DNA from 3 places in the Nonomuraea sp. IBHARD001 genome. Region 1 is predicted to be linked to each of the others. Evidence: riboswitches for the same ligand, from Rfam matches in the RefSeq annotation. Region 1 holds a riboswitch; each other region holds the start of a gene.

Region 1 (4,409 bases):
TGGTCGGGGGTGCCGCACTCGACGCGGCGGAGTACGTTAAGATCTGCCGTTTTGGCGAATTGTCCAGCTGACTGAGGCGTTCGGGGGGTACGACTTGACATCACGTCGTACCCTCTAGAAGCAAGTTTGAATCGTCGCGACTGTACTTCGTATCAGAGGAATCAGGTCACCCGTGATTATCGGAATCTCCGCCGCCCTCATTCTGGCGAGCTGTCTCATGATCCTGCTTGTGCTGCTCCACAAGGGCAAGGGCGGCGGGCTGTCCGACATGTTCGGCGGCGGCTTCTCGTCGAACTTCGGCGGTTCCTCGGTCGTCGAGCGTAACCTCGACCGCCTGACCATCATCACTGGTGTCGTATGGTTCGTGTGCATCATCGCCCTGGGTCTCCTGCTCAAGCCCTGACCCCCGGTAACGACGTACACAGCGTGACAGTGATTCTCCCCCGTGTCCCCGCGGGGCGATCGAGCGAGGAGTTCATCCGTGGGTAGTGGCAACGCGATCCGTGGCAGCCGAGTCGGCGCCGGGCCGATGGGTGAGGCAGAGCGCGGCGAGGCGGCCCCGCGAGTGCGGGTCTCGTTCTGGTGCGCGAACATGCACGAGACCAGGCCCAGCTTCGCCAGCGACGCGGCCGTCCCCGAGCTGTGGGACTGCCCCCGCTGCGGTCTCCCCGCAGGCCAGGACGAGGCGGCCCCCCCGGCCCCTCCCCGCAACGAGCCGTACAAGACGCACCTCGCCTATGTGAAGGAGCGTCGCAGCGACAAGGACGGCAAGGCCATCCTGGAGGAAGCCCTGGAGCGCCTGCGCAACAACAAGTCGCCCTGGTGACCGTGGGAGCGCTGTCTTTCTGAGCGCATATGCGAAGGCCCCCGCAGGACATCCTGCGGGGGCCTTCGCACGCCCACCCCAACCCACGCCCACCTGTTACGGCAAGCCACCCCCAGCACCACCGCCCGACGCGGGCAACCGCCCGCAGGGGGGCGGTACCCGGGAGCGCGGCCATCCACCGATACGCGGCGCCGCAGTGTGAGGCCCGAGCCTCCCGGGCAGGGCGAGGCGACCGGGAGCCACCCGCACACCTCCGTGCGACCCGCACCCCCTCGTGCGACCCGCACACCCTCGGACAGCCCGCACACCCCCGTACGACACGCGCACGGGGGTGACGGACACGTCGGTCAGGCCAGGGCCACCCGGTGATGGCGACCACGGGGAGCCGGACGCAGGGACCTGACCGCCCTGGTGACGCCCCGGCGGCCGAGCGCCAGCAGGGCGACGGTCAGCAGCACGGGGGCGATGGCGCCCGCCGAGCCCAGATCGGTCACGGGACTGAGGTTCTGGGCCATCGCGGTCAGGGCGATGCCCTCGCCCCCCGAGGGCGGAGTACTCCCACCTCCGGGCGCAAGCACGGCCGACGCCGAGTCGCGCCCCGCAGGGGAAGCGGTCGGAGCATGCCCGGGGGAGGCCTCGCTAGTGGGGGCGGGGGAAGCCCCTGAGGCCTCGGCAGCAGGCGCAGGGGAAGCGGTCGTAGCAGGCGCGGAGGCCTCGGTAGTGGGCGCGGGAGAGGACCCGGAGGTGTCGCCGGTGGGGGGCGCCGCCTCGCGGAGGGCCTTGCCGCCCTCGGTGCGGTCGGGGTAGCCGTAGCCGACGACCTTGCTCTGGTCGCGCTCCTTTCGTTTGGCGAAGCGGGCGTCGACATTGCCCTCGATGGTCTTGATGCGTTTGCCCTCGACCTTGGTGACGATGCCGACGTGGTCGATGCCGCTGAGGGACTTGCCGCCCGACCAGTCGTAGAAGACCAGTGCGCCGGGTTCGGGCTCCTTGCCCCAGGCGTCCTGCTTCTTGAACCAGGCCGCATGGGCGGGGGTGTAGGCGAACTGGCCGTACGCCTCCTCCAGGCCGGTCTGCTTGGCGCCCCATGCGAGGAACATGTCGCACCAGGCGGCGTCGGAGAAGTCGTAGCTGTCGTCGACGTTCTTGGCGTACCAGTCGCCGAACTTGGTGTAGCCGCCGGCCTTCTCGACATATCCCACCTGGGTGTCGAGGACCTTGATCATTTTCTGGATGTCTTCAGTGTTCATACCTGGAATGGGGGTTGGGGACACGTCGGAGACGATCCGCGGGGAAGGGTGCGGTCGTCACAGGTGTGGCGCCCATCGGCGCGCACATGGGGGACACGGGGCCCGGGGAAAGGGGCCCGGCGTGCGGCGGCTACGCGGTGGCAGGCGCGGACGGACCGTGGGGTCCGTCGGGGATGACGTGTCTTGGCCAGGTTCGAGGCATGACGAGGTGGAAGCGCACGTGTGCTCCTTCTCCTATGCCGCCTACCGGGTTAGCTGACGGGTTCGGGCGTAGGAGTGCCCTACCGCTGACCTGCAGCGGATTCACCCCGGGAACGATGTGGGTCCCCGGCTCCCCATGACGGGGACTCGGCGGTTCGGCCGGTCATCGGCCGATAACGGGGGACTCTAGTGTTGGTAACGAGTCGGTGGCAATCGGGAAAGGGTAAATAAAGTCCGGGTAAGCCCTAGCCCTGATATCCCAGCTCACGCAGCTGCTCGACCGTGAGGCGCGAGACGTTGGCGTCGGTGGGCGGGTCGTCGGAGTACTGGTGGATGACCCACTGCTTCCAGTCGGCGGGCGGGGTGACCGTGCCCTTGGCGCGTGAGTAGTGCGCCACCCAGAGCGGGTAGCCGGACAGGCCGTCGCCGTGGGTGTCGGCGAAGGACCAGCTGCTGTAGAAGAGCGGCTTGACACCGGTCCTGGCCTCGACACGGGCCAGCCAGCGCTTGGCCCAGGTGGTGACCTGCTCGCGCGAACGGCCGTCGGTGGTCTCCAGGTCGAGGGCGAGCAGGTCGCCTTCGGCCAGGCCGCGCGAGCCGACGACCGTCAGGAAGTGGTCGGCCTCGGCGACGGGGTCGTTGCCCGGATGGCCGTAGTGGTAGGCACCCCTGACGATGCCCTTGGCCGCCATGGCCTTCCAGTGCGAGGTGAAGGACGGGTCGGTGCGCCCGGTGCCTTCGGTGGCCTTGGCGATGCCGAACTCCGCCTTGCTCGCCGCCCAGTCGTGGTCGGCGGCCCAGCGCGAGACGTCCTCGCCGTACACGAGGGTGTCGGTGTGGCCGGGTGCGGCGAAGGCGAGCGAGGCGGTCAGCGCCGCGAGGGCGAGCGCCGGGACGGTGCGGACTCTCATGGAGGAACTCCCTGGTCGTGATGGGTGTTCCTTCCACCATCCGGGGCGCGGGTCCGCTGCGCGTCACCCAATCGGCGGGGCCCGGTGTCAACCGATCGATGCCGGGCCCCGCCGTACGGGTGAGCTCATCCGCCGTGGACGAGGTCGCCGTCCACGAAGGTCGCCCTCGCCTTGGCCGTCCATATCTCGGCGGCGGGCAGGGCGAACAGGTCGCGGTCGAGGACGACCAGGTCGGCGGGCCGCCCGGCCTCGATGACCCCGGCGGGCGAACGGTTGATCCACGCCGACCCCGCCGTGTACGCGTTGAGCGCCGTGGCCAGTGACAGCGCCTGGCCGGGCAGGAACGGCTGCAGCGCGGTGGGGTAGGACACGTGGACCGACGAGCCGGGCTCGGTGCGGTTGACCGCGACGTGCATGCCCTGGATCGGATCGGCGTTGGACACCGGCCAGTCGCTGCCCGCGCAGAACCTGGTGCCGCGGGCGAGCAGATCGGCGAAAGGGTACTGCCAGGCCGAGCGCTCCTCGCCGAGGAACGGGATGGTCAGCTCGTCCATCTGGGCGTGGTGGGTGGCCCACAGCGGCTGCAGGTTGGCCGTGACGCCGAGCGCGGCGAAACGCGGCACGTCGCTCGGCTCGACGATCTGCAGATGCGCGATGTGGTGCCTGTTGTCCGGCGAGGTGCCTTCCAGGGAGTCGAGCGCCTCGCGCACGGCGCGTTCGCCGATCGCGTGGAAGTGCACCTGGAAGCCGTGCCGGTCGAGCTCGGCGACGTAGCCGTTGAGCAGCGACGGCTGGATGTAGGACAGGCCGGTGCCGCCGCAGCGGCAGTAGGGCTCGATGACGGCCGCGGTGAAGTTCTCCGCGATGCCGTCCTGCATGATCTTCACCGAACCGGCGCTGAAGCGGTCGAGCCCTTCGGCCGACGCCCGCCTGGCCAGCAGGTCCTCGATCTGCTCGGCGCCGCGGGTGCGGTCCCACCACAGGGCGCCGACCACGCGGGCCCTGAGCCGCCCTGAGGCCGCCGCCGACAGATAGGTGGGCAGCTGGTCGTCGGAGCCGGCGTAGGAGCCGACGATGGCGTCCTGCCAGCCGGTGATGCCCAGCGAGAACAGATGGGCCTGGGCGTCGAGCAGGGCGGCGTCCAGGTCGGCGGCGCTCGGGCGCGGGGTCAGCAGGCCGACCAGGTCCATCGCGCCCTCGTGCAGCACGCCGGAGGGCGAG
Region 2 (4,409 bases), 2.9 Mb from region 1:
GGCGTCTCCCGGTGCCGCCTCATCGAGGTGGACGGCCTGGACCTGCACGTCGAAGAGCTGGACGCCGTCGATGGCACACCTGTTCTCGAAATCAAGCCGTGGTTCGTCGCGTTCGGCCCTCGGGGCGAGATCCACGAGGCGCGATGGACGACAGAGATGCTCGGCGACTATTTCGCGCCGAGCATCTCAGAGCCGGGGCCGTGACGGTACACACGCCGCAAGCGCTGGGCCAGGACTATCGCGCCCCGAGGAGGTCGACGCGCACGCCACCGGAGAACATCGAGTCGTGCAGTTCGATGGAGACCGGCTTCATGTCCCTGGGGACATCGAAGACGACCACGGCTTGCGCTCGCAAGCCGGGGTTCAGCTCCTTCATGAGAGTCTCACTGCGGATAGCCAGGGCTGCGGCCGTGCTCGCCGAGTACTCCCTGCCCTGACCGTCAAACAGCTTCTGTGAGTCCGCGAAGAAGTGCTGCGCCCTGTCCCCGATGTTGGCCACGGTGAGCGTGACAAGGACGAACTTGCCATCCGCCTTCTGGGCCATGAAGCCATCGCCCAGGGACTGTGCCTCGGCCACCTTGGTTACGGTGAACTCGAACTTGCCGTCGCGCACCTTGGCGCCGAGGCCGGCGACCTTCGAGGCTGGTTGTGGCTCCTCGTTCGGTGCGGTCTCCTGTTCCTCGGTGGGGGCGTCCTCCTGTTCGGCGGCTTCCTGTGGCGCAGGTTCGGCGTCCGCCTCGGTCTGCATGGTTCTGCTGGGCGTCGGCGTCGCGGCGACCGCGACGATGACCGCTGTGCAGCTTCCAAGGAGGACGAGGGGTAGGCCAACGATGAGTAGCCAGAAAAGGGCTCCCTTGCCCCGCTTGGGAGGCGGTGGCTGATAGCCGTAGGGCTGCTGGTAGCCGTACGGCTGCTGGGGCTGCTGCGGGTCGTGGCCGTACGGGTAGGTCATGGGGACTCCGGGGAAAGGCGGACGACGAGGCTGGCGCAGGAGGACGCCCCGAACGTCTCCTGGTGTACTGCGAGCGCAAGATGCCCTGAGGCTAGGGGGTGCGAGCCGCACGACCAGGGAAACGCTGGGGATCGCGCTGGTCGCCTGACCGTGCGGCGGCAGGTGCCCCCGCCGATGACTCCTGCTATCGCGTGTCAGGAACGTAACCCGTGACAGGCTGTGTCCCGTTCCACCCCAAACAATCTGGTAGAGATTCCTCTCCCAACGGATGAGGTTTGCACACCCTGCGGCAGGCCTGCGTTCTACCTGGGCTGCTGCCGGGCGTGCTTGACGCCGCTCGCAGTAGCACTACGCCGGGCTTGGGCCCGGCGTGTGGTGAGCGGGTCGTCCCTTGCGCATGAGCTCGTGCATGTTCGGCTTGGTGACGCCGAGGATGCGGGTGATCTCGCCGCCCTTCGTCGGCGGCTCGGGGTTAGGCGCGCAACCTGCAGTCGCGAGGCTCGGCCTGAAGCTCCTCGATGAGCGGGAGGTTGGCAAGATCCGACGCCGCCTGGTCTTCCAGGCGCTTGAAGAACCGGGCGAGGTTGGCGGGCTCCGTGACGCACCTGTCGAGGTCGTCTCGGGCGGCGGGGGGAGGCTGGCCATGGGGCAGGCGCCATCCGTCGATCGAGGATCAGGTTCAACCCGACCAAGGTAGGCCAGAGGCGACGGACGGCCCTTCGGCCTACTCGGCCCGGGTGACGACGCCGACGGTCTCCATGTCGGTCACCGACGCGCGTACCTGGCGTCTGTAGGTCCAGCCGCGGCCCCGGCGCACGCCGTCGGCCGATACCGGCTCCTGGCGTGGGTGGCGAAGGCGGCGGCCAGGGTGAGGAAGCCGAAGGCCAGGTAGGTCCAGTGCCAGCTCAGGCCGCCCGCGCCGAGCGCCTGATCGGTCGCCACACCGCCCGCGACCAGGCCCGCGGCCCCGGCCAGGGTCAGCACCGCACCACGCCACCGTCGCACCGCAGGCCTTCGCCGCCCCAGGGGGCCCGCCCGGTCTCGGCCCTGTGCCCGGAGTCCTACAGGCGACCGGCCAGTAGATCAACCGGAATGCCGTATTTCGCACTGGAACGGTCTAGATCACGGCTGACAAAGGTAAAGAATTTCGGCCGATAAATGTGATGTATGCGACATGACTAAGCGCCTGAGCTGCGGAATGTGACCAGTGTCACATTACCTTCCGGGAACCCCTCATTAATCAGGGGTTCCGTTCTTAACACACGCCTTTATTGGATCTTTACACTTGACTTTGGCTTTGCCGGGTCCTGGGAGGCGAGGTACCTTCTGGCACCGCGGCGCTCAAAGCCATGACGTCGCAGCGAAACTCCGCAGGTCATCGCCGCTCGTGGCATCCATGCCCCACCCCAACAGGTGGGGGCGGTGGCCCGCCGAATCCGTGCAGCCAGGCGCACGGAGCCGGGGAACCAATCGATCCCATCCCCATGGGATCAGGGGTGAATCAGCGCATTACGCGCCGTAGGGCGACTTCCACGCCCGAATCCGTCAGCTAACCCGGTAGGCATTCGTGGAAGCCCCAAGGAGACAAACCCTGTCCACCTCCCAGCTCCATCCTCGTCTGTCCAAGCTCACCCGCGCAGGCCTCGGCACCATGGCGCTCACCCTGAGCGTCTCGGCCGGGTCGATCGCCCTGCAGGGCACCGCGGCGCAGGCGGCGACGACGACAACGGCGGTCAGCGCCACGATGACCAAGGCGAGCACCACGGCCAAGGTCACCACGGCGAGCACCACGAGCAAGGCCGCCAAGCAGAGGGCCAAGGCCGCTCGGGCGGTCACCGTGGCCAAGAAGCAGATCGGGGACCCGTACCGGTGGGGCGCCACCGGACCCGGATCCTTCGACTGCTCGGGCCTGGTCCAGTTCGCCTGGCGCAAGGCGGGGGTCACCATCCCGCGCGTCACGCACAGCCAGTACTCGCAGATCAAGAAGAAGGTCTCCTGGGCCAACCTCCAGCCCGGCGACCTGATGTTCTTCCGAGGCCGCGGGCACGTCGGCATGTACATCGGCAACGGCAAGATGGTGCACGCCCCGAGCACCGGCAAGACCGTCCGGATCGAGAAGCTGAACGGCTACCGCAAGTCGTCGTTCGCGGGCGCGGTCCGTCCCGGCATCTAGCCGATCATCCCTCTGAGAATCCACCCGCCTCTGGGTGATTCCTCGCGAAAGCCCCGTCCATCCCCCTGGGACGGGGCTTTCGCATGTCCGGGTTAGGGTCGGATGCCATGCAGCCGCCGCCCGTTCGCCGCCGAGCCGCGCTCGCCGCACTGGCGGCGGGCCTGCTGCTGGCCGCCGGGCCCGGCCGGGCCGCAACGGGCGGCGCGGTCATGGTGGAGGAGCTGCGCACCCTGTGGCCGGACGGCGCGCACGTGGTCAGGGGCGAGCGCGCGCTGGTCGTGGGCCATGGAGCCGATCCCGCCCTGCTCGCCGACATCGCACGCCGGGCTGCGGTGGCCAGGAAGGCCGTGGCGGGCGTTCTGGGGGAGCGGTCGGGTGAGGCCCTCGTGGTCGTGCCGGGCGGCGACGACGAGGCCGCCGAGGTGATCGGCAGCACGCCCGGCGCGCTCGCCGGACTCGCGGCCGTGGCCGACCGCGGCCGTGTGGTCGTGGTGCCCGGCGGGTTCGGGCGGCTGAACGGCGTGGGGCGCGACGTCGTCCTGGCCCACGAGCTCACCCACGTGGCGGCGGGCACGGCCGGGGTGCCGGTGTGGCTGCGCGAGGGGTTCGCCGACTACGTCGCCTACCGGGGCTCGGGCCTGGCCGTCGCGCTCGCCGCCGCCGAACTGGCTGCCGAGACCGCCGCGGGCCGATGGCCGGACGCGCTCCCGCGCGACGCCGACTTCGGCGCCGGAGCCGTACGGCGGGCCCAGGCCTACCAGGAGGCGTGGCTGGCGTGCCGCGCCTACGCGGAGCGGTTCGGCGTACGCGGGCTGGTGAGGCTCTACCGTGATGTCCAGCGGCATGGGCTCGATCGGGCGTTGTCGGCGGCCGGGCTCGACCCGGAGGGGCTGACCGCGCTGTGGCTGGACCACATGCGCGAGGCACTGGCGGCGTGAGGCCTTTGGGGGGATCCGAGTGAGCGAGGAGCAGGGCGCGGACGGGGCGCGGCGGCTCGGTGGTGGGCGGCGGGCGGCCGGGGTCGCGCTGGGGGGGCTCGGGGCGGTGATCGTGGGGGTGGTGGCGTTCACGACGCCCTGGCGTGCGTTGCCCGCCGACGCGCCGTATGTCGCGCCGGACCCGGCCCGTGACTTCACCGCCGCGCAGATCGCCAGGTCCCAGGCCTTCGACGCGGCCGTGAGCGCGCCCGCCTATCTGTCGCTCGGGCTGACCGTGCTGTTCGCCGGACTGCTGGTGGCCACGCCGCTCGGCGCGAAGGTCGCGGGGCTTGCGCGCGGCCCCTGG
Region 3 (4,409 bases), 2.2 Mb from region 1:
TTGTTGAGGCCGTTGTCCCACTTGAACGCGGGGAAGTCGGCCTTGCGGGACTCCAGGCCGTATGCGGTCAGGTCGGCGAAGAACTGCGGCCTGGCCTTCATGAAGCCCATCGAGCCCTCGTCGATGCCCACGACGTCACCGGCGCCGCTGCCCGCCTGCAGCTTCTGCAGCAGCTGGGGGAGGTAGACGTCCTCGTAGCGGTCGGTGAGGTTCTTGTAGTCGATCTGCAGGTCGGGGTGCTCGGCGTTCCACTTCTTGACCGCCGTGTCGTAGCCGAAGTTCTCGCCGCCGCCGAACGTGTGCACCTTGATGGTGACCTTCTCCGCAGGGGCCGCGGGGGCGCCGTCGGCCGCCTCGGGCGCCTCCGCCTGGCCGCCGCCGCACGCCGCCGTCATCGCGACCGCGACCGCCAGCACCGCGGCCGCCGCCATGCGGCGCTTGTCGTTCTTCATTCCGGACCCCTCTCAGGTGGACATCCGAATGGTGGGGGGTGATGTTATGGGAGCGCTCCCACGAAGGGTGGACGAGGGGAGGGGTGGTCGTCAATATCCCGAAACGCAACCGTTACGTAGTCGGCGTTTCGTGGGGGTGTAAGGGGGTGTTGGGGGAGGTAAGGGATTTATGGGCTTATAGCGGGTTTTGGGAGCGCTCCCATATCAGGAGTGCTCAGGGGGCACAGAAGGGGGCTACTCGGCGCGCGAGGGCGGAGAGCTCCTCGATGGGGGAGCTCCTGGATGGGAGAGCTTCGGGTGGAGGGAAGGGCTCTTGTATGGGAGAGCTCCTGTGTGGAAGGGCTCCCGGTGGATGGGAGGGCTCCTGGATGAGGGAACGGCGACCAGAAGGGGGCGGGGCAGGCGGGGCGATGTAGGGGAGCGGCGGCCAGGGGGCGGGGCGGGGGGAGTGGAGGTGATGTGGGGAACGGCGACGCCCGGTCCCATCGGGGTGGAGTGGGACCGGGCGTCACCAGCCGGGACACCGCGACCGGGGGCGTGGCCGGGGTGTCGGCTATCGGAGTGGGCTTCTAGGGGATCACCCTCGGGGGGCTCCGGGATGAGGCTTGGGAAGGGGGCTTCGTGGGGTCGGATCAGCCGCTGTAGGTCGGGTAGCCGTAGCCGACGACCTGGGACTTGGGCCGGACGCGCTCCTCCACCTTGCCGTTGCCGGTGTTGCCCTCGACGGTGGTGATGGTGCCGTTGCCGTTGTCCTTCTGGACGATGCCGACGTGCTGGATCGAGCCCAGGTTCTTCTTGCCGGCCCAGTTGTAGAACACGATCGCGCCCGGCTTGGCCTTGGCGCCCCAGCGCTTGTTGTTCTTGAACCAGTTGGCGTAGGTCACGGTGTAGGCGTCCCAGCCGACCTGGGTACGGGCGCCGCTGTGCTCGCCGACCCAGGAGACGAACATCGCACACCAGGCGGCGTTCGCGTAGGCCTTGGGGGAGCCGCCGTCACGTGCGACGGTCTCCTGGGCGCGCTTGGACTCCATGTACCACTTGTGGAACTTGGTGCCGCCGCCCTTGGAGTTCTCGGAGATGCCGATCTGCTCCTTGGCGAGTGCGAGCACCTGCTTGGCGGTCGGCATCGTGGCGGTCTTCTCGGTCTTGACCTGACCGGAGATCGGCCCTGCCTTGGCGAGGGCGCCCGCTGCGGGCTTGGTCTCGGGGGAGACGGTGCCGGCCTGAGCCTGTGCGACCCCGCCGCCGAAAGTGGCGGCGAACACTGCGGCGCCGAGTGCGGCGCGGGCGTAGGTCATGGTCGAGGCACGGCGAATACGGTATACGGCCATGGTGCGGGGGACTCCTTGCTAGCTTCCTGCCGCTTACCGGGTTAGCTGACGGGTTCGGACGTGAAGCTGCCCTACGGCACGTGCTGTGCCGATTCACCCCAAGGGATATTGGGTCCCCGGTTCCATACATCTGGATTCAGCGGTCACAGGGGTAAACCTGTGATGTTGGCAATGTCTGGCATACGTCTCTTAGGGGGATGCATGCCGCGAGTGACTTGAAGGTAAGCGATGTGGCAAGAGAGTGACAAATCGGTAACGCCCAGAAGTCCACTTCCAGTCCCCGCATGCCCGTAGCCGTAGGCAATACAGGTTTTACCTGCGGTTTTCCGACCCGCACCCCAGCCTGTGAGCCCTGATGCACGTGTGACACATGTGATTGCCATCCGGGCGAACCCGAGGCCCCACCTTGAGCCGAAGGGGCCAAGGGTCAAGCCAAGGCATGCCCGAAGTGCACCTGGCGGCCCGGGATCGGACGTGCGCGGGCGGAGTGAGGCGAGGCAGGGCGAGGCGACGAGGCGGGGTGAGGCGAGGCAGTGTGAGGCAGGGGGAGGCGACGAGGCGGGGCGAGGCAGGGCGAGGTAAAGCGATGGCGGAGCGGGTGAAGGAGGCGGGCTGCGGGGGAGCGTGGGCAAGGCAGGGCAAACTGGGGCGCTTCCAGCACGCGCAAGTAAGAGCGCAACCCAAACCCGGCCCAGATCCGGCACGCGAGGCCAAGGCCCGATCACATGTCCTGCCTGGCCCAATCCAAGTGCGAGCAAGCCTGATCAAGCGGTCGCGGGCCAAATCAGGAGCAGGCGAGCCTGATCAATGGCGGCAAACCCGATCAATGGCGGCAAACCCCCGACCGAGGAAGGCAAGCCCATCGAGGGCGGCAAGCCTGATCGAGGGCGGCGAACCCGATCGAGCGAGGGCAGCGTCTCTGATCTCGCGCTGGACGCCAGTTCGTCCCTGCCTGGCCGGCCCACCCAAAGGGGTGAGCCCCGCAGTGCCGCGCGCACGCACGTCCGGCACGCCCAGCGCACACAGCCCTGCCCAAGCTCAGCCTCGCCCTCCTTCGTCCGAGCCCTGTCGGGTGCTCGTCGCCACCCCAGAACCTCAGCAGCGCCACTCCGGAACCCCCAAACATCCCGGGCCCCAAACAGCCCCGGCCCCAAGCCCCCCAAGCCCTACCCCACCCCCCTCCCCTCACCCCCGCCCTGCGCGCCGTACCAAAAGCCCACCCCTCAAGGCACCAGCACCACCTTCCCCTTCGTCCCCCGCGTCTCCAGGGCCGTGTGCGCCGCTGCCGCGTCCTTGAGCGCGTACACCTCGACCGCCGGTGTGAGGCGCCCCGACGCCAGAGCCTCCAGGGACGCCTCCTCCAGCCCCCGCAAGCCGCCGGGGCGGCGAAGCACCCGGGGGCCGATGCCCACCGATGCGGTGATGCCCAGGCGGTACAGGTCGTCGGTGGTGATCCAGGTGGCGTTGCCGTCGCCGCTGGAGCCGCCCAGCAGGACGATGCGGCCGCCGATGCCGAGGAGGTCCATCGTCTTGCGGCCGGTTTCGCCGCCGACGCCGTCGAGGACGAGGGTGAGGTCGCGGTCGCCGAGTGCGGTGCGTACGCGGTCGGGCCACCTGGACTTGAGGTAGTCGACGGCGTAGTCGGCGCCGAGTTCGATGACCCGTTCGGTCTTGGCGGGGCCTCCGGCCAGGCCGATGACCAGGGCTCCGGCGTTGCGCGCGGCCTGGACGAGCAGGCTGCCCATGCCTCCGGCCGCCGCGGTGATCAGTACGGCGTCCTGGGCGGAGATGTTCGCGGTCTCCAGGACGCCGATCGTGGTACGCCCGGTGCCGATCATCGCGACGGCGGCCTCGAAGCCCACATGGGCGGGCACCTCGTGCAGTGCGCCGGCATCCCGTACGGCGAGCTCGGCATAACCGCCGGGCACGAAGCCGAGGTGGGTCACCACGCGCCGGCCGAGCCAGTGCGGCGGCGTGCCTTCGCCGAGCGCCTCCACCACCCCGGCGACCTCGCGACCGGGGATGGTGGGCAGGTCGGGCAGGGCGAACGGGCCTCCGGCCTTGCCCTGGCGCAGGGTCGTGTCGACCAGGTGCACCCCGGCGGCCTTGACCCGGATGAGCACCTGACCGGGACCGGGCACGGGATCGGCCACCTGCTCGTGCACGAGGTTGGCGGCCGGCCCGAAGGCGTGCAGGCGTACGGCGTACATGAGGACCTCCAGGAGGGGGCGGAGACGATGCCCTCATGCTGCAACCTCAAGAGCGGTTCAGGTCAATCCCGCACGTCACCGCGCCCCCAGCCGACCACGCAGCTCCTCCAGCAGGCGCATCATCGCCAGGCTCTCGTCGAGCGGCATGACCGCGCTCTCCGTACGCCCCTCGGCCAAGGCGACCGCCACCTCGCGCACCTCCCCCGCGTACCCGTTGTCCGCGGGATCCAGCAGGTGCTCCTCCTGCACGCCGGGGCCGCTCAGCGTGATGCGGCGCGGCGCCCAGAAGGGGGCGTCGATGTCGGCGCGCAGCGTCGTCCCGGCCACCGATGCCGTGTTGCACAGGGGGCTGAGCAGCGAGGTGTCGGCCAGGGCGCGGGCGCCGTCGGCGTAGGTGAGCAGCACCCCGGCCTCCG

Evidence for each region. A riboswitch is a leader RNA that binds a small molecule or an ion and turns the genes downstream of it on or off. The one in region 1 is predicted to bind cyclic di-AMP.
Region 2: it holds a riboswitch for cyclic di-AMP, as region 1 does, so the genes downstream of both, ACTWNK_RS14255 (C40 family peptidase) here and ACTWNK_RS27420 (CHAP domain-containing protein) in region 1, are expected to answer to the same signal.
Region 3: it holds a riboswitch for cyclic di-AMP, as region 1 does, so the genes downstream of both, ACTWNK_RS17740 (CHAP domain-containing protein) here and ACTWNK_RS27420 (CHAP domain-containing protein) in region 1, are expected to answer to the same signal.

The regions. Positions count from the first base shown of each region.
Region 1 covers NZ_JBWBBW010000002.1:5,565,146-5,569,554, reverse strand. Annotated here, with positions in the region: gene tpiA (triose-phosphate isomerase) at 1-71, shown strand, start outside; gene secG (preprotein translocase subunit SecG) at 173-403, shown strand; gene ACTWNK_RS27425 (RNA polymerase-binding protein RbpA) at 482-826, shown strand; gene ACTWNK_RS27420 (CHAP domain-containing protein) at 1,174-2,076, opposite strand; cyclic di-AMP (ydaO/yuaA leader) riboswitch at 2,303-2,440, opposite strand; gene ACTWNK_RS27415 (glycoside hydrolase family 25 protein) at 2,523-3,188, opposite strand; gene ACTWNK_RS27410 (amidohydrolase) at 3,314-4,409, opposite strand, start outside.
Region 2 covers NZ_JBWBBW010000002.1:2,636,559-2,640,967, forward strand. Annotated here, with positions in the region: gene ACTWNK_RS14240 (SAM-dependent methyltransferase) at 1-204, shown strand, start outside; gene ACTWNK_RS14245 (DUF4352 domain-containing protein) at 236-952, opposite strand; gene ACTWNK_RS14250 (hypothetical protein) at 1,718-1,957, opposite strand; cyclic di-AMP (ydaO/yuaA leader) riboswitch at 2,371-2,531, shown strand; gene ACTWNK_RS14255 (C40 family peptidase) at 2,604-3,125, shown strand; gene ACTWNK_RS14260 (hypothetical protein) at 3,233-4,063, shown strand; gene ACTWNK_RS14265 (M48 family metallopeptidase) at 4,083-4,409, shown strand, end outside.
Region 3 covers NZ_JBWBBW010000002.1:3,410,148-3,414,556, forward strand. Annotated here, with positions in the region: gene ACTWNK_RS17735 (ABC transporter substrate-binding protein) at 1-452, opposite strand, end outside; gene ACTWNK_RS17740 (CHAP domain-containing protein) at 1,085-1,783, opposite strand; cyclic di-AMP (ydaO/yuaA leader) riboswitch at 1,799-1,935, opposite strand; gene ACTWNK_RS17745 (zinc-binding dehydrogenase) at 3,007-3,993, opposite strand; gene ACTWNK_RS17750 (Gfo/Idh/MocA family protein) at 4,069-4,409, opposite strand, start outside.